DNA from 4 places in the Streptomyces sp. NPDC043685 genome. Region 1 is predicted to be linked to each of the others. Evidence: riboswitches for the same ligand, from Rfam matches in the RefSeq annotation. Region 1 holds a riboswitch; each other region holds the start of a gene.
The links. A riboswitch is a leader RNA that binds a small molecule or an ion and turns the genes downstream of it on or off. The one in region 1 is predicted to bind cobalamin.
Positions count from the first base shown of each region.

Region 2: another riboswitch for cobalamin. It lies ahead of AC0665_RS12735 (energy-coupling factor ABC transporter permease); the one in region 1 lies ahead of AC0665_RS25670 (cobalamin biosynthesis protein).
Region 3: another riboswitch for cobalamin. It lies ahead of AC0665_RS03850 (ribonucleoside-diphosphate reductase subunit alpha); the one in region 1 lies ahead of AC0665_RS25670 (cobalamin biosynthesis protein).
Region 4: another riboswitch for cobalamin. It lies ahead of AC0665_RS19845 (ABC transporter substrate-binding protein); the one in region 1 lies ahead of AC0665_RS25670 (cobalamin biosynthesis protein).

Region 1 covers NZ_JBWKCH010000008.1:53,425-60,639, forward strand. The annotation lists gene AC0665_RS25660 (inorganic phosphate transporter) at 217-1,473, shown strand; gene AC0665_RS25665 (hypothetical protein) at 1,508-1,729, shown strand; cobalamin riboswitch at 1,862-2,000, shown strand; gene AC0665_RS25670 (cobalamin biosynthesis protein) at 2,104-3,057, shown strand; gene AC0665_RS25675 (cobyric acid synthase) at 3,059-4,567, shown strand; gene cobN (cobaltochelatase subunit CobN) at 4,564-7,215, shown strand, end outside.
Region 2 covers NZ_JBWKCH010000003.1:805,102-812,316, reverse strand. The annotation lists gene AC0665_RS12755 (ABC transporter substrate-binding protein) at 1-269, shown strand, start outside; gene AC0665_RS12750 (ABC transporter permease subunit) at 290-2,167, shown strand; gene AC0665_RS12745 (MDR family MFS transporter) at 2,164-3,456, shown strand; gene AC0665_RS12740 (serine/threonine-protein kinase) at 3,682-5,172, shown strand; cobalamin riboswitch at 5,302-5,486, shown strand; gene AC0665_RS12735 (energy-coupling factor ABC transporter permease) at 5,517-6,218, shown strand; gene AC0665_RS12730 (energy-coupling factor ABC transporter substrate-binding protein) at 6,215-6,583, shown strand; gene cbiQ (cobalt ECF transporter T component CbiQ) at 6,590-7,215, shown strand, end outside.
Region 3 covers NZ_JBWKCH010000001.1:813,344-820,558, reverse strand. The annotation lists gene mctP (monocarboxylate uptake permease MctP) at 1-1,199, shown strand, start outside; gene AC0665_RS03855 (GNAT family N-acetyltransferase) at 1,273-1,779, shown strand; cobalamin riboswitch at 1,796-1,961, shown strand; gene AC0665_RS03850 (ribonucleoside-diphosphate reductase subunit alpha) at 2,084-4,447, shown strand; gene AC0665_RS03845 (ribonucleotide-diphosphate reductase subunit beta) at 4,447-5,454, shown strand; gene AC0665_RS03840 (hypothetical protein) at 5,367-5,609, opposite strand; gene AC0665_RS03835 (helix-turn-helix domain-containing protein) at 5,703-6,665, shown strand; gene AC0665_RS03830 (bifunctional albaflavenone monooxygenase/terpene synthase) at 6,678-7,215, opposite strand, start outside.
Region 4 covers NZ_JBWKCH010000005.1:642,341-649,555, forward strand. The annotation lists gene AC0665_RS19830 (hypothetical protein) at 1-441, opposite strand, end outside; gene AC0665_RS19835 (ABC transporter ATP-binding protein) at 511-1,341, opposite strand; gene AC0665_RS19840 (FecCD family ABC transporter permease) at 1,338-2,375, opposite strand; gene AC0665_RS19845 (ABC transporter substrate-binding protein) at 2,387-3,403, opposite strand; cobalamin riboswitch at 3,487-3,647, opposite strand; gene AC0665_RS19850 (CoA-binding protein) at 3,746-4,174, shown strand; gene AC0665_RS19855 (APC family permease) at 4,308-5,912, shown strand; gene AC0665_RS19860 (4-hydroxybenzoate 3-monooxygenase) at 5,935-7,158, shown strand; gene AC0665_RS19865 (ArsR/SmtB family transcription factor) at 7,198-7,215, opposite strand, start outside.

The sequences.
Region 1 (7,215 bases):
CGCGGCGCGGTGCCCGGCGGGGCGACTTCCGGACGCTCCGCGGACCCGGCGGGCGGGCCCCCGCGGCGGCGACGGCGGCGCCCGGCCGGGCGAGCGGAACGGGCGGAACGGCAACCGTCCTTCGCGGTCACCCCTGCGCCCCTCTCAGTTCATCTTCCGTTCACTCAGGTTGCCTACGTTCGTATCGCCAATGACCTCGAACGATTGCCTGGGTAAATGGAAAGCTTCTCGCTGATCCTCGCGATTGTGGTGGTAACCGCACTCGCGTTCGATTTCACGAACGGTTTCCACGACACCGCGAACGCGATGGCCACGACCATTTCCACGGGCGCCATGAAGCCCAAGGTTGCGGTGGCCATGTCCGCGGTCCTCAACCTGGTCGGCGCCTTCCTGTCCGTCGAAGTCGCCAACACGATCTCCAAAGGCCTCGTCGACGAGGCCGGCATCCGTCCCGAGGTCATCTTCGCCGCCCTGGTCGGCGCGATCCTCTGGAACCTGCTGACCTGGCTGGTCGGACTGCCGTCCAGCTCCTCGCACGCCCTCATGGGCGGTCTGATCGGCGCCACGATCGCCTCGGCGGGCGTCGGCGCGGTGCACGGTGACGTGCTGGTCACCAAGGTGCTGATCCCGGCCATCGCCGCCCCGCTGGTCGCGGGCATCGCGGCCATGATCGCCACCCGGCTGACCTACTCCCTCGGCAGCAAGGCCGACAGCCAGGCGTCCAAGAAGGGCTACCGGGCCGGTCAGATCGCCTCCGCGGGCCTGGTCTCCCTGGCCCACGGCACCAACGACGCCCAGAAGACGATGGGTGTCATCACCCTCGCCCTGGTCGCCGGCGGCGCCGTCGCGCCCGACTCGGACCCGCCCATGTGGGTCATCCTCTCGGCGGGTCTCGCCATCGCGCTCGGCACGTACCTGGGCGGCTGGCGCATCATCCGCACCATGGGCAAGGGACTGACCGACCTCCAGCCGCAGCAGGGCTTCGCCGCCCAGACCTCCGCTGCCACGGTCATCCTGGCCTCCTCGCACCTGGGCTTCTCCCTCTCCACCACGCACTCCGTGTCCGGCTCGGTGATGGGCGCGGGGCTCGGCCGCAAGGGCGGCGTGGTCCGCTGGTCCACCGCCACGCGGATGTTCGTCGCGTGGGGCCTGACGCTGCCGGCGGCCGCTCTGGTGGGCGCGCTCGCCGAGTACGTCACCGGCTTCGGCAGCTGGGGCACCGCCGTGGTGGCCGTCTTCCTCATCGCCTCCAGCGCGGCGATCTGGAAGCTCTCGCGGCGTGAGGTCGTCGACCACACCAACGTCAACGACACCGAGGACACCGTGGAGGCGGAGCCGGCCGGTGTGGTGACCACCGCGATGGCCGCGGTGACGCCGCCGCCGGCGGGTGCCACCGCGTCCGAGGAGCCGGTCCCCGCGTTCCCGGCGCAGGCCACGGCCGAACGGACGCCGACCACGACCACCACGGTCTGACCCCGTCCACCGGTTACAAGGAAGAGTCTCCGATATGAAGATCGACTGGGCGGCCCTCGGCTCCGTCTTCGGTGTCAGCCTCGTGGTCACCGTGGCCCTCGTCGGCCTGTTCACCCTCGGCATCACCGGTCTGTCGCGCCGCGAGCGCGCGGTGGCGCAGGGCGGGTCCGCCGGGCTCGCGGTCACCGGAGCGTACGCCTGCTTCGCAGCGTGCGCGGCGGCCGTGGGTTACGGGATCTATCTGATCGTGGCCTGAGGGCCCCGATCGCACGCCGTGCCGCCGGGCGGTGCGGGACCCCGGTCCCGCGCCGCCCGGTCGTCGTGTGCGGGGAGGGGCCGGTGTGGGGTTCTGCACACTCTCCCCTCGCAGGTCAGCGGCAAGTTGACGGCGCTTCCCGGCCGTGGTGGACTGCCGGGGCCATTACGGCGGCAGGAGAGGAAGCCGGTGCGAGTCCGGCGCGGTCCCGCCACTGTCACCGGGGTAGTGATCCCCGGGAGCCAGGAACTCTCACCGCCGGTCTCGTCGAACCAGGGCGTGGACACCCTGAGTGAGGACACATATCGCCATGCGCGGCTGCCGATCGAGGTTCACCACCCCACCCCTGCCCGCTTTCCCGGCCGGCTGAGCCCATGGGTGCCGATCGCGTCTTCGCGTACGGCGCCGCCGCCGGTCTGATCGGCGACCTGCTGCTCGGCGATCCTCGCCGGGGGCATCCGGTCGCCGCGTTCGGACGGGCCGCGGGCGCCGTGGAACGGGTGTTGTGGCGGGACCACCGCGGGTGGGGCGCGCTGCACACCGCCGTGTGTGCCGGAGGGGCCGTCGCCCTCGGGTCCGTCGCCGCGCGTGCCGTGCGGACGTCCACCGTCGCCTCCGTCGCGCTGACCGGCGCCGCCACCTGGGCCGTCGTCGGGGGGACGTCGCTCGCCCGGGAGGCGCGGACCATCGGGCGTGCCCTGGAGGCCGGGGACGTCGAGGCGGCCCGGGCCCGGCTGCCGCATCTGTGCGGACGGGACCCGCAGTCCCTCGACGCCGACGGGATCGCCCGGGCCGTGGTCGAGTCCGTCGCCGAGAACACCTCCGACGCCGTGGTGGGGGCCCTGGTGTGGGGCGCCGTCGGCGGGGTGCCGGGGCTGCTCGGGTTCCGGGCCGTCAACACCCTGGACGCCATGGTCGGGCACAAGTCGGCCCGGTACCGGCGCTACGGATGGGCGTCCGCGCGACTCGACGACCTCGCGGGGTGGCCGGGAGCACGGCTGACCGCGGTCCTCGCGACCGTGTCCGGGCCGGATCCGCGGGGGGCCGTGCGGGCCTGGCGGGCCGACGCGGCGAAGCATCCGAGCCCCAACGCCGGTCCCGTGGAGGCCTCCTTCGCGGGGGCGCTCGGGGTGCGGCTGGGCGGGACGCTGTCGTACGGCGGGCGGGTGGAGCACCGGCCCGTGCTGAACACCGAAGGGCGTGCCGTCGGCACGCGCGACGTCGAACGGGCCGTGCGGCTGTCGAAGCGCGTCACGTGGCTCGCGCTCGGAGTGTGCGCGGGCGCGCGGTTGCTGACGCGTGCGCGGTCGTTGAAGAGGGGGACATGAGATGAGCGGTGGACTTCTCGTCGCCGGTACCACCTCCGACGCGGGCAAGAGCGTCGTGACCGCCGGGATCTGCCGGTGGCTGGTGCGACAGGGCGTCAAGGTCGCGCCCTTCAAGGCGCAGAACATGTCCCTGAACTCCTTCGTGACGAAGGAGGGGGCCGAGATCGGGCGGGCGCAGGCCATGCAGGCGCAGGCCTGCCGTGTCGAGCCCACCGCGCTGATGAACCCCGTGCTGCTCAAGCCCGGTGGCGAGCAGAGCAGTCAGGTCGTGCTGCTGGGCAAGCCGGTCGGGGAGATGAGTGCGCGCGGGTACCACGGCGGCCGGCAGCAGAGGCTGCTCGGGACGGTGCTGGACTGTCTGGAGCAGTTGCGGGGCACGTATGACGCGGTGATCTGTGAGGGGGCCGGCTCTCCCGCCGAGATCAACCTGCGGCGGACGGACATCGTGAACATGGGGATCGCCCGGAACGCCGGGCTGCCCGTGCTCGTCGTCGGCGACATCGACCGGGGCGGGGTTTTCGCCTCGTTCTTCGGGACGGTGGCGCTGCTGTCGCCCGAGGACCAGGCCTGTGTCGCCGGGTTCCTCGTCAACAAGTTCCGCGGGGACGTCTCCCTGCTGGAGCCGGGTCTTGAGATGCTCCAGGGCCTCACGGGGCGGCGCACGTACGGCGTGCTGCCCTACCGGCACGGGCTCGGGATCGACGAGGAGGACGGGCTGCGGGTGTCGATGCGCGGGGCCGTCCGGGAGTCCGTCGTCGCCCCGCCCGTCGGCGAGGACGTGCTGCGGGTCGCGGTGTGCGCCGTGCCGCTCATGTCCAACTTCACCGACGTGGACGCGCTGGCCGCCGAACCGGGTGTGGTGGTGCGGTTCGTGGACCGGCCGGAGGAGCTGGCCGACGCCGACCTCGTCATCGTGCCCGGCACCCGGGGAACGGTCCGGGCGCTGGAGTGGCTGCGCGAGCGCGGCCTCGCCGACGCCCTGGTCCGCAGGGCCGCCGAGGAGCGGCCCGTGCTCGGCGTCTGCGGCGGCTTCCAGATCCTCGGCGAGCACATCGAGGACGACGTCGAAAGCCGCCGGGGCCACGTCGACGGGCTCGGCGTCCTGCCCGTGCGGGTGCGGTTCGCCCGCGAGAAGACCCTCACCCGGCCGTCCGGCGATGCCCTCGGGGAACACGTCGAGGGCTACGAGATCCACCACGGGGTCGCCGACGTCACGGGCGGCACCCCCTTCCTGGACGGCTGCCGGGTCGGCCAGACCTGGGGCACCCACTGGCACGGCTCGTTGGAGTCGGACGGCTTCCGGCGGGCGTTCCTGCGCGAGGTGGCGGCCGCCGCGGGCCGCCGCTTCGTGCCCGCGCCGGACACCTCGTTCGCCGCGCTGCGCGAGGAGCAGCTCGACCGGCTCGGCGACCTGATCGAACAGCACGCGGACACCGACGCGCTGTGGCGGCTCATCGAGTCCGGCGCGCCGCAAGGACTGCCCTTCATTCCACCGGGAGCACCCGCATGAGCACTGTGTTGTTGTTGTCGACCGCCGACACGGACCTGCTGGCGGCCCGGGCCGCCACCGGGGCCGACTACCGGATCGGCAACCCCACCCGCGTGGACGTCCGGGAGGAGCTCCCGGCCCTGCTGGACGGGGCGTCCGTCGCCGTCGTCCGGCTGCTCGGCGGCAAGCGGGCCTGGGAGGACGGGCTCGCCGCGCTGAAGGCCTCCGGCGTCCCCACCGTCCTGCTGGGCGGCGAGGCCGTGCCGGACGCGGAGCTGATGGCCGAGTCGTCCGTCCCGGCCGGTGTCGTCGCCGAGGCGCTGAAGTACCTCGTGGAGGGCGGTCCGGACAACCTCACCGAACTGGCCCGGTTCCTGTCCGACACGGTGCTGCTGACCGGCGAGGGGTTCGTCGAGCCGCGCAAGATGCCGGAGTACGGCGTCCACGGCGAGCGTGCGCACACCGAGGGCCGGCCGACCGTCGGCGTGCTCTTCTACCGGGCCCACCACCTGAGCGGCAACACCGCCTTCGTCGACACCCTGTGCGACGCGATCGAGGCGCGGGGCGCCAACGCGCTGCCCGTGTACTGCGGTTCGCTGCGCGGGGCGGACGCGGGCCTGTACGAGATCCTCGGCCGGGCGGACGCCCTGGTCGCCACCGTGCTCGCCGCCGGCGGCACCCACGCCTCGCAGGCCTCGGCGGGCGGCGACGAGGAGGCCTGGGACATCGGCGCCCTCGCCGAGCTGAACATCCCGGTGCTTCAGGGCCTCTGCCTCACGTCCTCGCGGCAGGCCTGGGCGGACTCGGACGCCGCCCTCTCCCCCATGGACGCCGCGATGCAGGTGGCGATCCCGGAGTTCGACGGGCGACTGATCACCGTGCCGTTCTCCTTCAAGGAACAGGGCCCCGACGACGTGCCCGTGTACGTCGCCGACCCGGAGCGGGCCGCGCGAGTCGCGGGGATCGCCGTGCGCCACGCGCAGTTGCGGCACAAGGAGAACGCCGAGAAGAAGCTCGCGCTGGTCTTCACCGCGTACCCGACCAAGCACTCCCGGGTCGGCAACGCGGTCGGGCTCGACACCCCGGCCTCGGCGGTGCGGGTGCTGGACGCGCTGCGGGACGCCGGGTACGTCGTCGAGGGGCACCCCGACAACGGCGACGAGCTGATCCACCGGCTCATCAACGCCGGCGGCCACGACGTGGAGTGGCTGACGGAGGAGCAGCTGGCCGCCGCCCCCGCGCGGGTGCCGCTGGCCGACTACCGGGCCTGGTTCGAGACACTCGACCCGGAGCTGAGGGACGCCATGACCGAGGCGTGGGGCGAGCCGCCCGGCAGCCTCTACGTCGACGGCGACGACATCGTGCTGGCCTCGCTCCAGTTCGGGAACGTCGTCGTGATGATCCAGCCGCCGCGCGGTTTCGGCGAGAACCCCATCGCGATCTACCACGACCCGGACATGCCGCCGTCCCACCACTACATGGCGGCCTACCGGTGGCTGGAGAACAGCTTCGGCGCCGACGCGATCGTGCACATGGGCAAGCACGGCACGATGGAGTGGCTGCCGGGCAAGGGGCTGGGGCTGAGCGGCGGCTGCGCGCCGGACGCCGTCCTCGGGGACCTGCCGCTGGTCTACCCGTTCATCGTCAACGACCCGGGCGAGGGCACCCAGGCCAAGCGGCGCGGCCACGCCACCGTCGTCGACCACCTGGTGCCGCCGATGGCCCGCGCCGACACCTACGGCGACCTGGCCAAGCTGGAGCAGCTCCTCGACGAGTACGCGCTCGTCTCGGACCTGGACCCGACGAAGGCCCCGACCGTGCGTGCCCAGATCTGGACGCTGGTCAAGGCCGCCGAGCTCCACCACGACCTGCACGTCGACGAGCAGCCGGACGACGAGGCGTTCGACGAGTTCGTCATGCACATCGACGGCTATCTGTGCGAGATCAAGGACGTGCAGATCCGCGACGGACTGCACATCCTGGGCGGCGGCCCGGTCGGCGAGCCGCGCGTCAACCTCGTGCTGGCCGTGCTGCGCGCCTCGCAGGTGTGGGGCGGGCAGGCCAACGCACTGCCGGGCCTCAGGGCGTCGCTGGCTCAGCACTTCGGGCTGGTGGAGAAGGAGCTGCTGGCCGAGCCGGGCGCTCCGGTGAAGGTGCCCGTCGAACTGACCGACCTGGTGGACGGCCCGGCCCGCAGCGCCGCCGACGCGATCGACCTGCTGGAGCAGCTGTGCCGGCGGCTCGCGGAGGGCATGGAGGAGCGCGGCTGGGCGGTCGCCGAGAGCGCGCCGCTGCTCCGGGAGGTCCTCGGCACCGAACTGCCCGAGGCCGTCGCGGTGCTGGAGTTCGCCTGCGCCGAGGTCGTGCCCCGGCTGGAGAGGACCACCGACGAGATCGGGCACATCCTGCGGGCCCTGGACGGCGGTTACGTCCCGGCCGGTCCCTCCGGTTCCCCGACCCGCGGGCTCGTCAACGTCCTGCCGACGGGCCGCAACTTCTACTCCGTCGACCCCAAGGCCATTCCCTCCCGGCTGAGCTGGGAGGTCGGGCAGTCGCTGGCGGACTCGCTGGTGCAGCGGTACCTCCAGGACACCGGCGCCTACCCCACGTCCGTCGGCCTGACGGTGTGGGGCACCTCCGCCATGCGCACCCAGGGCGACGACATCGCC
Region 2 (7,215 bases), on a different contig from region 1:
TCGCGAGCGACTACACCTGCGACGCCTCGGGCAACCTGTCGTTCCTGTGCGACAAGAAGGTCGACAAGCTGGTGGCCGACGCCCAGGCCGAGTCGGACACCGCCCAGCGGCAGGCCGCCGCCATGAAGGCGGAAGCGGCCGTCCTCGGCACCGACGCGGTGATCCCGCTGGTGCATCTGAAGCTGGTCGCGGGCATCGCGACCTCCGTGCAGGGCGCGCTGCCCGACCCGTACGAGCGCACCCTCATAGGTACGGGGACCCGGCGCTGAAAAGCTCGCACACACCCTCGATGAACAGAGCGTCCGCCGCTCTGCGCGCACTCGCGGGCGGCGCCGCCCCGACGCTGCTGTGGCGGGCCGCGCTCATGGCCGCCCTGGTGTGCGGGATCGGTCTGCTGCCCTGGCTGTCGCACACCGATCCCGCGCTGACCGTCCTGCGGGCCCGGTCGGCGGACCGCGATCCCACTCCGGAGACCCTGCGCGCCATCCGGGGCCAACTGGGCCTCGACGACGGCCCGCTGCCGCTGCTCGGCCGCTGGCTGGGCGGGCTGCTGCACGGGGACGCGGGCACCTCCTGGGTGTCCGGCGGCCAGGTGCTGCCGGGCGTGGTGCAGGCCCTCGGCGTGTCGCTGCTGCTGATGGCCGGGGCCCTGACGGTCGCCGCGGTCACGGCCGCCGCCGTCTGCGCCCGTACGCTGCGGCTGGGCACGCGGGGTGGGCTCGGGGCGCGCCGTCCCGGTGGGACCGCCACGGCCGTGCTGGCCGCGCTGCCCGAGTTCCTCGTCGCCTCGGTGCTGGCCTCGGTGATCGGTGTGCAGCTCGGCTGGCTGCCCGCACTGGGGTGGTACGGGCCGCAGTGGATGGTGCTGCCCTCGCTCGCCCTGGGCCTGCCCGCCGGGGCGGTCCTGGGACGGATGCTCGACGACCTGCTGCCCGGGGCGTTCGGCGAGCCCTGGGCCATGGCGGCCGCGGCACGCGGTGTGCCGCCGAGGTCCGTGGCGCGGCAGGCGGTGCGCCGCTGCGTGCCCGGACTGCTGACCAACCTGGGGCTGTTCGTCGTCGGTCTGACCGGCGGATCGGTCGCCGTCGAGCAGATCTTCGACATCCCGGGGCTGGGCCGGCTCACCCTGCACGCCGCCCTGGCCCAGGACCTGCCCGTCCTGCAGACCGGCACGCTCGCCCTGGTGCTGCTCGCGGCCACCGCCGGGGTCCTCGCCCGGTTCGCCGCCCGGCTGCTGGTCGGGCCGGCGCTGCGCGACGGGGCCCTGCAGTCCCTGCACCGGCCCCGGCCGCCCGCGCCCCGCGCCCTGCCGCTGCTCTACGGCGCGCTGCTGGCCGCCGTCATCGGATCTGGGCTGGCCCGCGACCCGCTCGCCCTGGACACCCTCGCCCGGCTGCGGCCCCCCTCCCCGGCGCACCCCTTCGGGACGGACGCGCTCGGCCGGGACGTCCTCGCCCGGATCTCCCACGGGGCGCTGACCACCCTCGGCCTCGCCGTCGCGGTCAGTGCCGCCGCCCTCGTCGTGGGGCTGCTGCTGGGGCTGGTGCCGAGGCTGTCCGGGCCACTGGTCGACACCGTCAGCGCGCTGCCGCCGGTGCTGGCCGGTCTCCTCGTCGCCGGCATCTCGGGCAGCGGCCCCTGGACACCCGCCCTGGCCGTGGCCGTCGTGGCCTGGTCCCCGCTGGCCGCGCACGCCTCCTCGCTGCTGCGGGAGGAGCGTGCGACCACCCATCTGACGGCCACCCGGGCGCTGGGCGCGGGCCGCTGGTACCTGCTCCGGCACGAACTGCTGCCCGCCGTCGTGCCCCCGGTCGCCCGGCACGCCCTGCTCCGGCTGCCAGGCGTCGCGCTGGGTCTCGCCGCGCTCGGATTCCTCGGGCTGGGTGCCCAGCCGCCGTCCCCCGAGTGGGGCCTGCTGCTCGCCGAGAACCAGCCGTACGCCGAGCGCGCCCCGTGGGCCGTCCTGTTCCCCGCCGCCGTGCTCGCCCTGCTCGGGGCGCTCGCCGTGACGGCCGCGGGCGGCCTGCGCCTGCCCCGGCGCCGCACACGGCCCGCGCCCCCGGCCGAACCGCCCGCCGACCGGTCCGCACAGGTCCGGCTCGGGCGGCCGGACCGCCCCGCCGCCCTCCTGACGCCCATGTCCGCCTCACCGACAGAAGAACGATGACCGGTCTCCTCTCCCGTGCCCTTGCCCGCAAGTCCGCCCGTACCCCCGACGCCGGGGTACGCGACGGCACCTGGCGTCTGTGCGGGGAACTGTCGCCGCTGCTGCGGCTGCTGATCCTCACGCAGCTCGCCTTCAACATCGGTTTCTACGCGGTGCTGCCGTTCCTCGCCGAGCACCTCGGCACCGCGATCGGCATGGCGGGCTGGCTGGTCGGGTTCGTGCTCGGCCTGCGCACCTTCAGCCAGCAGGGCCTCTTCGTGGTCGGCGGGTGGCTCGTCGACCGGTTCGGGGTGCGGCCGGTGGTGCTGGCCGGCTGTGCTCTGCGCGTCGCCGGGTTCGTGTGGCTCGGGTACGCGGAGGCGAGCGGTGCCGTGATCGGGGCGGTGCTGGTGATCGGCTTCGCCGCCGCGCTGTTCTCCCCCGCCGTGGAGTCCGAGGTGGCCCGTCAGGCGGTGGTCTGGGAGGAGGAGGGGCACGGCCCGCGCACCCGGGTCCTGGCCCTGTTCAGCGTGGCCGGCCAGGTCGGGGCGTTCGCCGGGCCGCTGCTCGGGGCGCTGCTCCTCGCGGTCGACTTCCGCACGGCGTGCCTGGCCGGCGCCGGGGTGTTCGTGTTCGTCCTCGCCGGGCACCTGTGGCTGATGCCGCAGCACATTCCCGGCCGGGTCCGCGTCCGGGAGCGCGGCGGGATGCGTGTCCTGCTGCGCGACAGGCGTTTCCTCGCCCTGTGCTGCGCGTACGGCACCTATCTGCTCGCCTACAACCAGCTGTACCTGGCCCTGCCGGACGAGGTGCAGCGTGCGGCGGGCTCCCAGGCGCCCCTGTCCTGGCTCTTCGCGCTGTCCTCGGTGCTGGTGGTCTTCACGCAGCTGCCGGTGACCCACTGGGCGGGCGAGCGGCTGGATCTGCGCCGCTCCATGGCCGCCGGACTGCTGCTGATCGCGTCCGGGTTCGCGGTGGTGGCCGCCGCCCGGCCCGCGGGCTGGACGGGCACCGCGGGGCTGCTGCCGGCCGCCGGCTTCGTGATCTTGCTCACGGTGGGGCAGATGCTGGTCGTACCCGCCGCGCGTGCCTGGGTGCCGGACCTCGCCGAGGAGGGGCGGCTCGGCCTCTACATGGGTGCGCTGTCGTCCGTCTCCGGCCTGATCGTCCTCGCCGGCAGCGCGGCCACGGGTTCCCTGCTCGATCTGGGCCTGCCGCCCGCCGTGCCGTGGCTGGTCCTCGCGGCCGTACCCGCCCTGGCCGTGCTCCTGCTGCCGCGTCGGGTGAGGGAGGCGGGCGCGGCGGCCTGAAACGCGTCGGGAGGCGCCCCGCGCGCGGCGCGAACCGGGTGCGCGGGGGTGTCATCCGGCGTGCGGCCGTCCCGCCCGGCGATTTCCGGGGCCGTACCGTCCGGGGACACCACTGTGGGGCTCCGCGGTCATACCGCGCCAGTATCCTGGGTCGGCTGCGGCGCCCCTGCCAATCCCCGTGCACGAGCGGGGAGTTCGGCCTGCGGCGACGACCTTCCCACACGCATGAGACGAGGACGAGTGCTGCTAGCGGGCCGCTACCGGCTGGATGTTGAGATCGGGCGCGGTGGAATGGGAGAGGTCTGGCGTGCGTACGACGAGACGCTCGCCAGAGCGGTGGCCCTCAAGCTGCTGCTGCCCCAGGACACCGACGCCACGGCGACCTCCCGGTTCCGACTGGAGGCGCAGACCGCCGGGCGTCTCAACCACCCCAACGTGGTCGGTGTCCTGGACTTCGGCGAGTACGACAACCGGCTGTACCTCGTGATGGAACTGGTCGAGGGCGACAGTCTCGCCGGGGTGCTGACCAAGTCCGGCGCGCTTCCCGCCGAGGAGGTGGCCCGGCTCGCCGCGCAGGCGTCCGCGGGGCTCGCCGCCGCCCACGGGCAGGGCATCGTGCACCGGGACGTCAAACCCGCCAACCTGCTGCTGGACTCCCAGGGCACGCTGAAGATCGGTGACTTCGGCATCGCGCGGTTCCTCGACGACCCGGGCGCCGCGCTCACCGCCACCGGCCAGATCGTCGGCACCGGCCTCTACCTCGCGCCCGAACGGGCCCTGGGCAAGCCCGCCGGGCCCGCCTCCGACATGTACTCCCTGGGCTGTGTGCTCTACCAACTGCTCAGCGGCCGTCCTCCGTTCCAGGCCGACACCGCCGTCGCCCTTCTCCACCAGCACCTCGACTCGGCCCCCGTGCCGCCTCGCGACCTCGGTGTCTCCGGACTCCCCCCGGCGTTCGAGAACTACCTCCTCGGGCTGCTCGCCAAGCAGCCCGAGGACCGGCCCACCGCCCAGCAGGCCGCCGAGTGGTTCGCCGGGGGTGCCTGGCGGGGCCTGCCCGAGCCGCTGCCGGAGGTCTCGCCGCCGCTGCGGCCGCAGCCCGCGCCCACGGCGATGTCCGCGCCCCCGGGCCGGTACGCCGCCGAGGCGGGCAGCCCGACCACGTACGCGCTGCCCGCGACCACGGGGCACCGCACCGCGGCCCGGGCGGCCCAGGCGGGGCGTTCGGGCCGCTCGCGCGGGCGCGGCGGCCCCGGCAACCGGCCGAGACTGGTCGCGACGGCCGCCGCCGCGGCCCTCTTCCTCGCCGCGATGCTCATCGGCATGCGCTGGTTCTCCCCCGACACCACGGCGGAGGGCACGGAACCCGACGCGTCCCCGTCCGCGAGCAGTCCGGCCGCGACGCCGTCCGCCGGCTCCGCCGCGTCCCCCTCCACCGAGCCGGCGTCCGGCCAGGGGGCTGGTCCGGCGTCCGGCCAGGCCGCCGGTCCGGGGTCCGGCCAAGGGGCAGCCGGCACGCCGGCCACCGGCACCGTGACCGACGTCACCGCGTCCGAGCCGGCCGCTTCCCCGACCCCTGCCGCGGCCCCGCCCGGCGCCGTGCCTCCTGCGGAGGAGGCGGGCGACGGCGGCCCGGCGCAGCCGAACCCGCAGGCCCCGCAGGCCGGGCTGGACGGGGAGGGCGACGACGGCGGGGACGAGGGCGGCGACGACTGACACGGCCCGGACGCCGGGCGACGCGGCCGTGCGCGCAGCGCGTGGATCAGCGGGGGGATGCGCCGGTGTGCGAGCGGACGCCCCCTCGCGCGCCCCCATGGGTGGCTTGTCATCGCCCTTACCCCGGCCTTATTGTCACCAGGCCTTGGTGAACGGGAAATCCGGTGTGATGCCGGTGCGGCCCTCGCCACTGTGAATCGGGAAGTCCGGCTCCGGCCCTCACGGGCAGCCACTGGGTCCTTGTGACCCGGGAAGGCGGAGTCCGGGCGGTGGTACCCGTCAGCCAGGAGACCGGCCAAGGCGCGTCAACCATCCACGAGGTGCTGGAGAGGGTCTGCTGAGCCATGCACATTGCCGAGGGTTTCCTTCCTCCGGCGCACGCGGTCGCCTGGGGCGTCGCGTCGGCGCCGTTCGTCGTCCACGGGGTCCGGTCGCTCACCCGTGAAGTGCGCGAGCACCCCGAGAGCACCCTGCTCCTCGGTGCGTCCGGCGCCTTCACCTTCGTCCTGTCCGCCCTGAAACTGCCTTCCGTCACCGGCAGTTGCTCACACCCCACCGGCACGGGCCTGGGAGCCATCCTGTTCCGGCCGCCCATCATGGCGGTGCTGGGCACCATCACCCTGCTCTTCCAGGCGCTGCTGCTCGCGCACGGCGGCCTGACCACGCTCGGCGCCAACGTCTTCTCGATGGCGATCGTCGGCCCCTGGGCCGGATACGCCGTCTACCGGCTGCTGCGGCGTTACGACGTGCCGCTGATGGTGACGGTGTTCTGCGGCGCGTTCGTCGCCGACCTGTCCACCTACTGCGTCACCAGCGTGCAGCTGGCGCTCGCGTTCCCCGACCCGGGCAGCGGCTTCCTGGGCGCGCTCGCCAAGTTCGGCTCCATCTTCGCCGTGACCCAGATCCCGCTCGCGGTGAGCGAGGGCCTGCTGACCGTGCTCGTGATGCGGCTGCTGGTGCAGTCCAGCAAGGGCGAACTGACCCGGCTGGGCGTGCTCCTCGCCGAGAAGCAGGCCCCCGCCGAGTCGGAGGCGGTGGCCCGGTGACCAGGAACACGAAGATCAACCTCATTTTGCTCGTCGCCGTGGCCGCGCTCGCGGTGCTGCCCTTGGCGCTCGGCCTCGGCGACCACAAGAAGGAGCCGTTCACGGGCTCCGACTCCGAGGCCGAGACGGCGATCACCGAGCTGAAGCCGGACTACGAGCCGTGGTTCTCGCCGCTGTACGAGCCGCCGTCCGGCGAGATCGAGTCGGCGCTCTTCGCTCTCCAGGCGTCCCTCGGCGCCGGTGTCCTCGCCTACTACTTCGGTCTGCGCCGGGGACGCCGGCAGGGTGAGCGGCGGGCGCTGGAGCGGGAGGCCGACAGCGCGCTGTCCGGCGCCGCCGCGAAGTCCTCAGCGGAACGGGACTGATCCCGGGTGCTGCCGATCGACGCGGCGGCGCACAGCAGTCGCTGGCGCCGCCGCCATCCCGTGGACAAGGCCGTGCTCGGGCTCGGCCTCACCGTGCTCGCGATCTCCCTGCCGCCCTGGCCGGGTGCGGCCCTGGTGCTCCTGACGGCCCTGGTGGTGCTGCTGGGGCCGGCCGGTGTGCCCGCGCGGCGGCTGTGGCGGGCCTACCGGGTGCCGCTGGGCTTCTGCGTGACCGGCGCGGTCACCCTGCTGGTCCAGGTCGGCGGGCCGGGGGGTTTCGTCTCCTTCGCCCCCGACGGCCCCGTCCGGGCCGGGGAGTTGCTGCTGCGCACCTCGGCGGCCTCCCTGGGCGTGCTGCTGTTCGCCTTCACCACACCCCTGTCCGACCTGCTGCCGCGCCTGATCCGGGCCGGGATCCCGGCGCCCGTCGTGGACGTCGCGCTGGTGACGTACCGGATGAGCTTCCTGCTGCTGGACTCCGTGCGCCGCATCCGGGAGGCCCAGGCGGCCCGGCTCGGGCACACCGGCCGGGCCGCGGAGTGGCGTTCCCTGGCCGGGCTCGGCGCCGCCGCGTTCGTCCGGGCCTTCGACCGGGCCACCCGGCTCCAGGCCGGGCTCGCCGGACGCGGCTA
Region 3 (7,215 bases), on a different contig from region 1:
TCGCGCTCCAACTGGTCGGCATCCAGGCCGTGCTGGACGTGATGGGCGTCGGCGGCGGCGAGAACACCAACTGGTTCATCAAGGACCTGCCGCTGCTGATCGCCTTCGGTGTGCTGGCGGCGTACACGTACTCGTCGGGTCTGCGGGCCCCCGCGCTCATCGCGTTCGTGAAGGACACGCTGATCTACATCGTCATCGCGGTGGCGATCATCTACATCCCGATCAAGCTGGGCGGCTTCGACGAGATCTTCGCCAAGGCCGGTGAGGCGTACGGCCAGACCAACCCGGCGACGGGTGCGCCGCGCGGTGCGCTGGTGCCCGCCGAGGCGGGACAGTGGACGTACGCCACGCTGGCGCTGGGCTCCGCCCTGGCCCTCTTCATGTACCCGCACTCCATCACGGCGACGCTGTCCTCGAAGAGCCGTGAGGTGATCCGCCGCAACACCACCATCCTGCCGCTGTACTCCCTGATGCTGGGTCTGCTCGCGCTGCTCGGGTTCATGGCGATCGCGGCCGGCATCAAGGTGCAGAACGGGCAGCTGGCGATCCCGCAGCTGTTCGAGACGATGTTCCCGGACTGGTTCGCGGGCGTGGCCTTCGCGGCGATCGGGATCGGTGCGCTGGTGCCCGCGGCCATCATGTCCATCGCGGCCGCGAACCTCTTCACCCGCAACATCTACAAGGACTTCATCAAGCCGGACGCCACACCGGCGCAGGAGACCAAGGTCTCCAAGCTGGTCTCCCTGCTGGTGAAGGTGGGCGCCCTGGCCTTCGTCCTCACCATGGACAAGACGGTCGCCATCAACTTCCAGCTGCTGGGCGGCATCTGGATCCTGCAGACCTTCCCGGCCCTGGTCGGCGGCCTGTTCACTCGCTGGTTCCACCGCTGGGCGCTGCTCGCGGGCTGGGCCGTCGGCATGGTCTACGGCACGTACGCCGCGTACGGCGTGGCCTCCCCGACCCAGAAGCACTTCGGCGGCTCGGCGAAGGAGATCCCCGGCATCGGGGAGATCGGCTACATCGGCCTCACGGCGTTCGTCCTGAACGTGGTGGTGACGGTGGTCCTGACCTTCGTCCTCAAGGCCCTGAAGGCCCCCGACGGCGTCGACGAGACCAAGCCGGAGGACTACACGGCCGACGCCGGCGACCCGGGCGTCAAGGTCGAACTGCCGCCCGCCACCGCGGGATCCGCCCACTGACGTCCCCGCCGACACCCCCGCGGGCCGCCGAAACGCATGGCGTCGGCGGCCCGCACCCGTACACACTCCTGCCATGGACTTCCGGATCGGCCCCGCACGCCCCGCCCACCACGCCGTCCTCGGCGAGATCACCGCCCGGGCGTACCTCGACGACGGCCTGCTCGACTTCGGCGAGAGCGACGCCTATCTCGCCGAGCTGCGTGACGTCGCCGGGCGCGCCGCCACCGCCGAGGTCCTGGTCGCCACGGCCGACGACGAAGTCCTCGGTGGCGTCACCTTCGTCCCCTCCGGCGGTCCGATGGCCGACATCGCCCGGCCCGGCGAGGCCGAGCTGCGGATGCTCGCGGTGGCTCGCGCGGCCCGGGGGCGTGGCATCGGCGAGGCCCTCGTCCGCGCCTGCGTCGACCGGGCCCGCGCCACCCCGGGCTGCCGCGGCATCGTGCTCTCGACCCAGCGCACCATGCGCTCCGCCCACCGCCTCTACGAACGGGTGGGTTTCGTCCGCACCCCGGAGCGCGACTGGAATCCCCTCCCGGAGCTGGACGACATCACGCTGCTCACCTACGTGCTGACCCTCTGAGAGCGACTGCGACACAACATCTGGGGGTGCCTTCGGCGCCCGGCACAAGATGTATGCTCATGCTCGCTGTCGCCGCAGGGGAATCCGGTGCGAATCCGGAACTGTCCCGCAACGGTGTACCCATGCCCTTTCACAGGTGTATGGGTGTCAGTCCGAGGACCTGCCGACAGCGCACCCGGCCACCCGGCCGGTGTGCCTGACGTCCGGGCCTCGTGGAATGGGCCGGTGGACGCGACGCCGCGTGCGCTCGTGTGCTCCCCCCTGCCCTCGACGAGGCCCCGTGCCGAGCGAGGGAGAGCCCCACGTGACCATCGCGCCAGCCGAACCGGCCTCAGCCGCCGAAGAAGAGCAGGACGCTCCCGGTGCCGCGTTGCTGCGGACCCTGACCGAGCTGACCGCCGACCTCCCCGACACCGATCCCGGCCGGGTCGCCGCCGCCGCGCTGCGCGGCCGGTCCTCGCGTGCGGCCTCCGCCGAGATGATCGCGGAGTTGCGGGAGCTGGCGACGGAGGCCGCGGCCGGTCTGATCTCCGAGGACCCCGCCTACTCCCGGCTGGCCGCCCGGCTGCTGACCATCGGCATCCGCGAGGAGGCCGCCTCCCAGGGCGTCACGTCGTTCACCGAGTCCGTCGCGGTGGGCCACCGCGAGGGGCTCATCGCCGACCGCACCGCCGCGTTCGTACGGCTGCACGCGGCCCGGCTCGACGCGTTGATCGACACCGGCGCCGACGACCGCTTCGGCTACTTCGGCCTGCGCACCCTGCACAGCCGCTACCTGCTGCGGCACCCGATCACCCGCAAGGTGATCGAGACGCCCCAGCACTTCATGCTGCGCGTGGCCGCCGGTCTGGCCGAGGACGACACCAGCCGCTCGGTGGACGAGGTCGCGGCGCTCTACCGGCTGATGAGCCGCCTCGACTACCTCCCCTCCTCCCCCACCCTCTTCAACTCGGGCACCCGGCACCCGCAGATGTCGTCCTGCTACCTCCTCGACTCCCCCAAGGACGAGCTGGACTCCCTCTACGACCGCTACCACCAGGTGGCCCGGCTCTCGAAGCACGCCGGCGGCATCGGACTGGCGTACTCCCGCATCCGCGCCCGGGGTTCGCTGATCCGGGGCACCAACGGGCACTCCAACGGCATCGTCCCGTTCCTGAAGACCCTCGACGCCTCGGTCGCCGCGGTGAACCAGGGCGGCCGGCGCAAGGGCGCGGCCGCGGTCTACCTGGAGACCTGGCACGCCGACATCGAGGAGTTCCTGGAGCTGCGCGACAACACCGGTGAGGACGCCCGCCGCACGCACAACCTGAACCTCGCGCACTGGGTGCCGGACGAGTTCATGCGGCGGGTGAACGCCGACGGGCAGTGGTCGCTGTTCTCCCCCTCGGACGTGCCCGAGCTGGTCGACCTGTGGGGCGAGGAGTTCGACACCGCCTACCGGGCGGCCGAGGCGAAGGGGCTGGCGAGGAAGACCCTGCCCGCCCGTGAACTGTACGGCCGCATGATGCGCACCCTCGCGCAGACCGGCAACGGCTGGATGACCTTCAAGGACGCCGCCAACCGCACCGCCAACCAGACGGCCGAGCCGGGTCACGTCGTGCACTCCTCCAACCTCTGCACGGAGATCCTGGAGGTCACCGACGACGGGGAGACGGCGGTCTGCAACCTGGGCTCGGTCAACCTCGGCGCGTTCGTGACCGGGGGCGGCATCGACTGGGAGCGGCTGGACGAGACCGTCCGTACGGCCGTCACCTTCCTCGACCGGGTCGTCGACATCAACTTCTACCCGACGGAGCAGGCGGGCCGTTCCAACGCCCGCTGGCGCCCGGTCGGCCTCGGCGCGATGGGCCTGCAGGACGTCTTCTTCAAGCTGCGCCTGCCCTTCGACTCGCCCGAGGCCAAGGCGCTGTCCACCCGCATCGCCGAGCGCGTCATGCTCGCCGCGTACGAGGCCTCCGCCGACCTGGCCGAGCGCAACGGCCCGCTGCCGGCCTGGGAGAAGACCCGTACGGCCCGGGGTGTGCTGCACCCCGACCACTACGACGTGGAGTCGACCTGGCCCGAGCGCTGGGCGGCCCTGCGGGAGCGCATCGCCACGACCGGCCTGCGCAACTCGCTGCTCCTCGCGATCGCCCCCACGGCCACCATCGCCTCGATCGCGGGCGTATACGAGTGCATCGAGCCGCAGGTGTCCAACCTGTTCAAGCGCGAGACGCTGTCGGGCGAGTTCCTCCAGGTCAACTCCTACCTGGTGGACGAGCTCAAGCGGCTGGGTGTGTGGGACGCCCGTACCCGGGAGGCCCTGCGCGAGGCCAACGGCTCGGTGCAGGACTTCGCCTGGATCCCCGAGGACGTCCGCGCCCTCTACCGCACGGCCTGGGAGATCCCGCAGCGCGGTCTGATCGACATGGCGGCGGCCAGGACCCCGTTCCTGGACCAGTCCCAGTCCCTGAACCTGTTCCTGGAGACGCCGACGATCGGCAAGCTCTCCTCGATGTACGCCTACGCCTGGAAGTCCGGGCTGAAGACCACGTACTACCTGCGCTCGCGCCCGGCGACCCGTATCGCCCGCGCCGCCCGAGCCGCCGTCCCCGTGCAGGCCACCCCGGACCCCGAAGCGGTCGCCTGCTCCCTGGAAAACCCCGAGTCCTGCGAGGCCTGCCAGTAATGAGCACCCAGAACCTTCTCGACCCCGGCTTCGAGCTCACCCTGCGCCCCATGCGCTACCCGGACTTCTACGAGCGCTACCGGGACGCCATCAAGAACACCTGGACCGTGGAGGAGGTCGACCTCCACTCCGACGTCGCCGACCTCGCCAAGCTCTCCCCCGCGGAGCAGCACCTGATCGGCCGGCTGGTCGCCTTCTTCGCGACGGGTGACTCGATCGTCGCGAACAACCTGGTGCTGACGCTGTACAAGCACATCAACTCCCCCGAGGCGCGGCTGTATCTGAGCCGTCAGCTCTTCGAGGAGGCCGTGCACGTCCAGTTCTATCTGACGCTGCTCGACACCTACCTGCCCGACCCGGAGGACCGCGCGGCGGCCTTCGCGGCGGTGGAGAACATCCCGTCCATCCGCGAGAAGGCGGAGTTCTGCTTCAGGTGGATGGACTCGGTGGAGAAGCTGGACCGGCTGGAGACCCAGGCCGATCGCCGCCGGTTCCTGCTCAACCTGATCTGCTTCGCCGCGTGCATCGAGGGCCTGTTCTTCTACGGCGCCTTCGCCTACGTCTACTGGTTCCGCAGCCGGGGCCTGCTGCACGGCCTCGCGACCGGCACCAACTGGGTGTTCCGCGACGAGACGATGCACATGTCCTTCGCGTTCGACGTGGTCGACACCGTCCGCAAGGAGGAGCCGGAGCTCTTCGACGACCAGCTCCAGGAGCAGGTCGTCGGCATGCTGCGGGAGGCCGTCGAGGCCGAGCTGCAGTTCGCGCGCGACCTGTGCGGGGACGGCCTCCCGGGCATGAACACCGAGTCGATGCGCCAGTACCTGGAGTGTGTCGCAGACCAGCGGCTCACCCGCCTCGGCTTCGCTCCGGTCTACGGCTCGGAGAACCCCTTCTCCTTCATGGAGCTCCAGGGTGTTCAGGAGTTGACCAACTTCTTCGAGCGGCGGCCCTCGGCGTACCAGGTGGCGGTGGAGGGCACCGTCGACCTCGACGAGGACTTCTGAGCCGGCACCTCTCCGCGGGCCTCCTGGGCCTCCCTGATCTGACGGTCGATGCGCCTCTCGCGCACCAGGCCGATCACGGACGGGAGGACCAGGAGGACCAGGATCCCGAGGGTGGCGGTCATTCCGATCAGTGCTTCGATCTGGTTCGTGTTCATGGACACCACTGTCGCGCTGATTGCTCCTTACCGTCAGTGGCAGTACTGCCGTAGACCCTCGAATTACTGCCACCGGCGAGGCACACTGGACGCATGCTGCAGAACGTGGCCGTCGCCCTCCTCGACGGCGTGAATCCCTTCGAGCTCGGTGTGGTGTGCGAAGTCTTCGGCACCGACCGCAGCGACGAGGGCCTGCCGGTGTACGACTTCGCCGTCGCCTCGGCCGAGGGCCCGGTGCTGCGGATGAACTCGGGCTTCTCGCTCCAGGTGGAGCACGGCCTGGAGCGGCTGGAGACGGCCGACCTGATCGCCGTGCCGGCCGGGCACAGCTACGCGTCCCGGGATTTTCCGCCGGAACTGCTGGACGCCCTGCGCCGCGCGGTCGGCCGCGGGGCGCGCGTACTGAGCGTCTGCTCCGGCGTCTTCGTGCTGGCCGCGGCCGGGCTGCTGGACGACCGCCGGTGTGCCACGCACTGGAAGCACGCGAAGGACCTCGCCCGGCAGTACCCGCGCGTGGTCGTCGAGCCGGACGTGCTCTACGTCGACGAGGACCCGGTGATCACCTCCGCCGGCACGGCCGCCGGCATCGACGCCTGCCTCCACCTGGTGCGCAAGGAGCAGGGCAGCGAGGTCGCCAACAAGATCGCCCGGCGGATGGTGGTGCCGCCCCACCGCGACGGCGGCCAGGCCCAGTTCATCGAGCGCCCGCTCCCCCAGCCCGAGGGCGACACCATCGGCGAGGTGCTGGCGTGGATGGAGCGCCATCTCGACGAGGAGGTCACCGTCGAGCAGCTCGCCACCCACGCCCACATGTCCCCGCGCACGTTCGCCCGCCGCTTCCAGCAGGAGACGGGGACGACTCCCTACCGCTGGATCCTGCGCCAGCGGGTGCTGCTGGCCCAGCGGCTGCTGGAGGCGACGGACGAGACCATGGACGCGATCGCCGGCCGCACGGGGTTCGGCAACGCGGCCACCCTGCGCCACCACTTCGTGCGGGCGGTCGGGACCACCCCGAACGCCTACCGGCGGACCTTCAGGGGTCCCGAGGCGGCCTGAGGCCTGGGGCTCTCACCTCGCCACCGGCCGCACCCGCAGGTCGTGGGGCCGGAGCGTGATCCCCACCCGGGTGTCGTCCCGCGACCCCGCCACCTGCTCGAAGCGGTACTTGGTCGCCAGCGCCGCCGTGATCAGCGTCAGCTGGGCCATCGAGAAGTGGTCGCTCGGGCACTTGCGGTTGCCCACGCTGAAGGGGCTCATGGCGTGCTTCGGGATCTCCTTGACCCGGTCCGGAAGCCAGCGGTCGGGGTCGAACTCCAGATTTCGCTCGTACGACTTCGGATCGCGCTGGATCGCGTACGGGCTGTAGATGATGTCCGCCCCGGACGGAATACGGTATGCACCGAGTTCCGTGTCCCGCACGGCCCGGCGCGTCAGAATCCAGACGGCCGGGCTCAAACGCATGGACTCGACGACGACATTGTTGGTGTGCCTGAGTCCTCGGACGTCTGCGAATGCCACCGGCCTACCACCGGTGACGGCCTGCACTTCGTCCCGCACCCGGTCGGCGTGTTCGGGGTGCTCCGCGAGCATATGCAACAGCCACATG
Region 4 (7,215 bases), on a different contig from region 1:
CGCCGGCCGGACGGGGGCGCTGTGGTGCCGGGTGAGCAGGGCGAGGCGCAGGGCGGCGGGGTCGCCGTGTTCGGGCGGGTCCGTCTGCACCGGCGCGACGGCGATCAGCGCCCCGTCGGGCGCCGCCCCGCCCTGGGCGGCGACGTGGACGGCCTGGGACTCGCCCAGGCTCGCGCCGACGGCGGGGCTGTCCTCGAAGGGGCGGATGTTCAGGGTCGCGGCCCGCGCGCGCAGTTCGGCCTGGCGGTGGCCGCCGGTCAGCAGGGCCCACACCGGCGTGCCGCCCAGTTCCAGGGTCCGGACGAGCAGGTCCCCGACGAGCAGCACCCGCAGGTTCGTGGTGTCGGAACCGGGCGCGTGCACCTCGACACGGGTCAGGCCCCGGCGGGCCGGGGCGGCGTCGACCGGCTGGCCGGTCCGGGCGTCGATGATGCGCAGCACGAGGTGAGCGTAGGCGGGAAGGCCGTCGCACGCGGGCAGGTTCGGGGTTTCCCGGCCGCCGTGGCGGGATCACCGCGCCCGGGGCGGGTCGGGCCGCTCGTCACGGGACAGGGTGCCCAGGAACCGCACGTGCGGCCGCCCCTCGGACCCCTCGCGGCTGACGGCGGCGCGCACGCCGTACACGTCGGCGATGAGTTCCGCGGTGAGGACGTCTCCCGGAGTGCCCCCGGCCACGACCCGGCCCTCGTGCAGCACCACGACCCGGTCGCAGTACATCGCCGCCAGGTTGAGGTCGTGCAGGGCGACGACGGTGGTGACCGGCAGGCCGGTGACGAGGGTGAGCAGATCGAGCTGGTGGTGGATGTCGAGGTGATTGGTGGGCTCGTCGAGGAGGAGCTCACGGGGTTCCTGGGCGAGCGCCCGGGCGATCTGCACCCGCTGGCGTTCGCCGCCCGAGAGGGTGTGCCAGGACCGGCCGGAGCAGTCGGCGAGGCCCGTGCGCTCCAGGGCGGCGCGCACCGCCCGCTCGTCGTCCGCCGAGGCCGGTGCCCAGGCTCGGCGGTGCGGGATCCGGCCCAGCCGTACGACGTCCTCGACCGTGAACTCGACCTGCGTGTCGGACTGCTGCTCGACCACGGCGAGGCGCCGGGCGACCGTGCGGCGGGGCAGCTCACCGAGCGGTGTGCCGTCGAGCGTGACGACTCCGCAGGTCGGGGCGAGCAGCCCGGCCAGCAGGCGCAGCAGCGTGGACTTGCCGGAGCCGTTGGGGCCGAGGACACCGACGGTGGAGCCGGTCTCCGGCGCGAGGACCACGCCGTCCAGGATGAGACGCCCGTCGGTGCGGCGGCCGACCCGGTCGGCCCGCAGGCCCGCGTCCGGTGACGCCGTGGTGCCGCTCATCCGGACCTCCGTGTCCGGTACAGCACCGCCACGAAGGCCGGCACCCCGATCAGCGACGTCACGACCCCCACCGGGATCTCCTGCGGGTCCAGGACGGTGCGGGCCAGGGTGTCGACCCACACCAGGAACACCGCCCCGGCGAGGCCGGTGACCGGCAGGAGCCGGGCGTGCCCGGGCTTGGTCAGGGCGCGGGCGGCGTGCGGCAGGACCAGCCCGACGAAGCCGATCGCCCCGGCCGAGCTGACCAGCGCCGCCGTGAGCAGGGCGGTGACGCACAGCAGCACCAGACGGGTGCGGGCGACGGACACCCCGAGCGCGGCCGCCGCGTCCTGCCCGAAGGCGAAGGCGTCGAGGGTACGGGCGTACGCCAGGCACACCACCAGCGCCACGGCCAGCACGGCCAGGCACAGCCACACGTCGGTCCAGCCGGCGCCGCCGAGCGAGCCGAGGAGCCAGAACAGCACGCCGCGGGTCGTCTCGGCGTCGGCGGCGGTCAACACGACGAAGGACGTGAGCGCCGAGAAGAGCTGCATGGCGGCGACGCCCGCGAGGACGACCCGGTCGGTGGTGCCGCCGAGGGTGTGACTGAGCAGCAGCACCAGGGCGAACGACACCAGGGCGCCGAGAAACGCGCCCGCCGGGACCGGGAGGGCACCGCCGCCCACGCCGAGCACGACGACCAGGACCGCTCCGGTGGAGGCGCCGGAGGACACCCCGAGCACGAAGGGGTCGGCCAGCGGGTTGCGCAGCAGCGACTGCATCACCGCACCGCACACGGCCAGTCCGGCCCCGCACACGGCCGCGAGCAGGGTGCGCGGCAGCCGCAGTTGCCAGACGATCCCGTCCCGGATCGGCGTCAGCCGCGAGCTGCCGAGACCGAGATGGGCGGCGACCACGGACCACACGTCGGCGACCCGGATGTCGGCGGGACCGATGGTGACGGCCACGGCGAGGGAGGCCACGAGCGCGACCGCCCCGGCGGCCGCCGGCGCGAGACCGGCCCCGCGCCGGGGCCGCGCCCCGGCACCCGGCACACCGCGGGTGGTCACTTCACCAGCCCGAACCGGCGCAGCCCCGCGGCCACCCGCTCCACGCCCTCGACGGTGCGGATGGTGGGGTTCATGGCCTGCCCGCTGAGCAGCACGTACCGCTTGTGCCGGACGGCGTCCATGTTCCTGGTGACCGGATTGGACTCCAGGAAGGCGATCTTCCTGGCGGCCGACTCGGCGGTCTGCGACCTGCGGGTCAGGTCGCCGATGACGAGGACGTCGGGGTCGCGGTCGGCGACCGTCTCCCAGTTGACCTGCGGCCATTCCTCGTGGGTGTCGCCGAAGGCGTTCTTGGCGCCGAGGGCGCGGGTGATGATGCCGGGCGCTCCGCAGCAGCCGGCCATGTAGGGCGACTCGGAGTTGGCGAACCAGTACAGGAGGGTGACGCCGGAGGCGTCGATGCCGGCCGTGGCCTTCTTCATGCGCCGCTGGAGGGAGGCGACGAGTGCGTCGCCGCGTCCCTTGACCCCGAACACGGTCGCGAGGTCCCGGACCTCGCCGTAGACGGTGTCGATGTCCAGGGCCGTGTCGCGTGCGCCGTCGCCGCCGCCCGAGTTGTCCTTGCCGACGCAGTCGGACGGGGAGACGTAGGTGGGGACGCCGAGCTTCTCGAACTGCTCGCGGGTGGCGACGCCGCCCTTGCCGAGAGTGGAGACGAAGGAGGCGGCGACGAAGTCGGGGTCCGCGGCCAGGACGCGTTCGAAGGACGGGTTGTTCTCGGCGAGGCGGGGCACCTTCGCCTCGGCCTTCTCCAGCCCCTTCATCACAGGGTCGGTCCAGGTGGCGGTGCCCGCGAGGCGGTCGGCCAGACCGAGCGAGAGCAGGATCTCGGTGGTGCCCTGGTTGAGGGACACGGCGTGCCGCGGGGCGGCCGTGACGCGGACCTCGTGGCCGCAGTCGAAGAGCGTGACGGCGGCCTTCGCCGTCGTGGGCCCTGAGGCACCGCAGCCGCTCAGGAGCAGGGAGCCGGCCGTCAGCAGGACGGCGGCACGGGCGGGTCGGGCGAGGGGCACGGGAACCAGTCCTCAGGCGTCGAGGGCCCATTCGCGGAGCCCGGTCGTACGGTGCTCCCCCGCCGCACACGGCCGCGGGGGCCGCCAGCAGGTCTTCGGACTCGGGTTCCTCCGGAGCGGGGCGCCTTCCCGGACGTCCGCGAGGGAGTCCAGTGGCCGAGGCCCCGCCCGTCCCCCTCACCGCTGCGCGTCAGTTCCGGATTCGCACCGGATTCCCTGACCCACGTACATGGGTTCGACTGGCCTCGGCAAGCTATCACGCGGGCCCGCCGGGGAATCATCGCCCGCCCGGAGCCGTTGCCCTGACAGCAGTTCGTCCACGACGTTCCGAGGAGGCCGCCGGTGTACGGCGACGAGGCAACGGTCCGCAGGATCCTCACCGAGCTCGGCGACACCTGGGCCGTGGTGGGCCTGTCGTCGAACCGTCAGCGGGCGGCGTACGGCGTCGCCGCGACGCTCCGGCGCTTCGGCAAGCGCGTGGTGCCGGTGCATCCGAAGGCCGAGACGGTGCACGGGGAGCAGGGGTACGCGAGCCTGGCGGACATCCCCTTCGACGTGGACGTCGTCGACGTGTTCGTGAACAGCGACCTCGCCGGTGCCGTCGCGGACGAGGCGGTCGCCAAGGGGGCGAAGGGCGTCTGGTTCCAGCTCGGCGTCATCGACGAGACGGCGTACGACCGGACGCGTGCGGCGGGTGTGGAGATGGTGATGGACCGCTGCCCGGCGATCGAGATCCCACGGCTGTCTCATGGCCGTGTACAGGAATCCTGAAGCGTTTCCCACGAAACACCCGCACCCGGTCAAGGCTGCACAACGCGTCTTCTGCGGCCGTCCGGCCGGTTCCTAACCTGAGGCCTCTTGCTCGCCGAACTCCCCGAGTTCATCTCCGAGAGGCCTTGTATTCATGGAAAGAGACGGCCTGCGCCGGGACGTCGGGCTGATCGGGCTCATGTGGGCCTCGGTCGGTTCCATCATCGGCTCGGGCTGGTTGTACGGCGCCGAGAAGGCCGTCGTGGCGGCCGGCCCCGCGGCCATCCTGTCCTGGCTCATCGGCGCGGTGGCGATCGTGCTGCTGGCCCTGGTGCACGCCGAGCTGGGCGGCATGTTCCCGGTCGCGGGCGGCACGGCCCGTTATCCGCACTACGCGTTCGGCGGGCTGGCCGGGATGTCGTTCGGCTGGTTCTCCTGGCTCCAGGCGGCGACCGTGGCACCGATCGAGGTCGAGGCCATGATCGGCTACGCCGGGCACTGGCACTGGGCGCAGGGGCTCCAGCACGCGAAGGACGGCACCCTCACGACGAGCGGTTTCGTCGTCGCCGTCGTGCTGATGGCCGTGTTCGTCGTCGTCAACTTCCTCGGCGTGCGCGTCCTGGCGCACACCAACAGCGCCGCCACCTGGTGGAAGGTGGCGGTGCCGCTGGCGGCGATCTTCATCATCGCGGCCGGCAACTTCCACCCGGGCAACTTCACCGAGCACGGCTTCGCCCCGTTCGGCGCCCATGGCGTGCTGAGCGCCGTCAGTTCCAGCGGCATCATCTTCGCCCTGCTGGGCTTCGAGCAGGCGATCCAGCTGGCGGGCGAGAGCCGTGACCCGCGACGTGACCTGCCCCGCGCCACGATCGGCTCGGTCGCCATCGGCGCGGGCATCTACGTCCTGCTCCAGGTCGTCTTCATCGCCGCCCTGCCGCTGAGCTCCTTCGCGCACGGCTGGACCAAGCTCGACTACCCCGGCATCAGCGGTCCGTGGGCGGGGCTCGCGACCCTGGTGGGACTCGGCTGGCTGAGCGTGGTGTTGTACCTGGACGCGGTGGTCTCCCCCGGCGGCACCGGCCTGATCTACACGACGGCCACGTCCCGCGTCTCCTACGGCCTGGCCCGCAACGGCTACGCGCCGAAGCTCTTCGCCCGCACCGACGCGCGCGGCGTGCCGTGGTTCGGGCTGATCGTGTCGTTCGTGACGGGCGTGGTCTGTTTCCTGCCGTTCCCGAGCTGGCAGCAGCTGGTCGGCTTCATCACCTCGGCGAGCGTGCTGATGTACGCGGGCGCCCCGCTGGCCTACGGCGTCTTCGCCGACCGGCTGCCGCACCGGGAACGCCCCTACCGCCTGCCCGGCGGCGCGGTGGTGTCACCCCTGTCGTTCGTGGTGGCCAACCTCATCATCTACTGGTCCACCTGGGACACGCTGTGGCGGCTCGGCGTGGCCATCGTCCTCGGCTACGTCCTGCTCGGCGGCTACGCCTGGTACGCCACCCGCAAGGGCCTGCCGGACGCGCCCCGCCTGGACTGGAAGGCCGCCCAGTGGCTGCCCGTCTACCTGCTGGGCTTGGGCGTCATCTCCTGGCAGGGCGGTTTCGGCGGCCAGGGGCACCTCACGCTGTGGTGGGACATGCTGGTCGTGGCCGTGTTCTCGCTGGCGATCTACTACTGGGCCCGGGCCTCGGCCTCCCTGCCCGCGGAGATAGAGCGGAGCATCGAGGAGGTGGCCGTCACGGAGGTGCCGGTGCACTGAGACCGGCCTCCATAATGTGCGCATGACCCACCCCCTTCCGTCCGTGAACTCCGGCGCCCCGCAACGTTTCCCAGTCGTTGTCGTGGGCGCCGGTCCGGCGGGTCTGACCGTCGGGAACATCCTGCGGGCCGCGTCCGTGGACTGTCTGGTGCTGGAGACGGAGACCCGGGAGTTCATCGAACGGCGGCCCCGGGCCGGGGTCATCGAGGAGTGGGCCGTACGCGGCCTGGAAAAGCGCGGCCTCGCCCGCAACCTCCTGGACCGCGCCGAGCTGCACACCGCGTGCGAGTTCCGCTTCGGCGGCGAGCGCTACCGGTTCCCCTACGGGGAGCTGACGGGCAGTCACCACTTCGTCTATCCGCAGCCGTTGCTGGTGACGGACCTGGTGCGGGAGTACGCCGACGTCCGGGGCGGCGCGATCCGCTTCGGGGTCCGGGACGTGCGCGTCCACGACCTCGACACCGACCGGCCGTGGGTGTCGTACACCTGCCCCGAGACGGGCGAGGGCCAGGTCGCGCACTGCGACTTCGTCGCCGGCTGCGACGGGGCACGCGGGGTGACCCGTGCCTCGCTGCCGCCGGAGCGGGTGCGGATCGCGCGGCACGACTACGGCATCGGCTGGCTCGCCCTGCTCGCCGAGGCGCCGCCGTCCGCCGACTGCGTGCTGTTCGGCTGCCATGCCCGCGGGTTCGCCGGGCAGATGCCCCGCAGCCCGGAGGTGACCCGCTACTACCTCCAGTGCCCGCCGGGTGACGACCCGGAGAACTGGCCGCACGAGCGTGTGTGGGCCGAACTCCGGGAGCGGCTCGGGGCGGCCGGGGTGCCACCGCCGGCCGAGGGTCGGCTGATCGACAAGCGCGTGCTGGACATGCACGACTACGTGGTCGAGCCGATGGTGCACGGCCGGCTCTTCCTCGCCGGTGACGCGGCCCATCTGGTCGCCCCCATCGCGGCCAAGGGCATGAACCTCGCCCTGCACGACGCCTTCCTGCTCGGCGACGCGCTGGCCGCCCGGCTGACCACCGGTGACGGCAGCGGGCTCGACGGTTACGCGCAGGCGTGCCTGCGACGCGTGTGGGACTACCAGGAGTTCTCGCAGTGGCTGTCGGAGGTGTACCACGGCGCGGCGACGGGCGACCCGTTCCGCGCGGGCACCACGCTCGCCCGGCTGCGTCGCCTGTTCACCTCGCCCGCGGCGGCCGCCGCCTTCGCAGAGCAGTACCTGGGGACCGCGCCGCGGTACTGACCCGGCCGTGCGGCTCAGTCGTGCGGCGCGGTACCGGCATCAGTCGTGCGGGGGCCG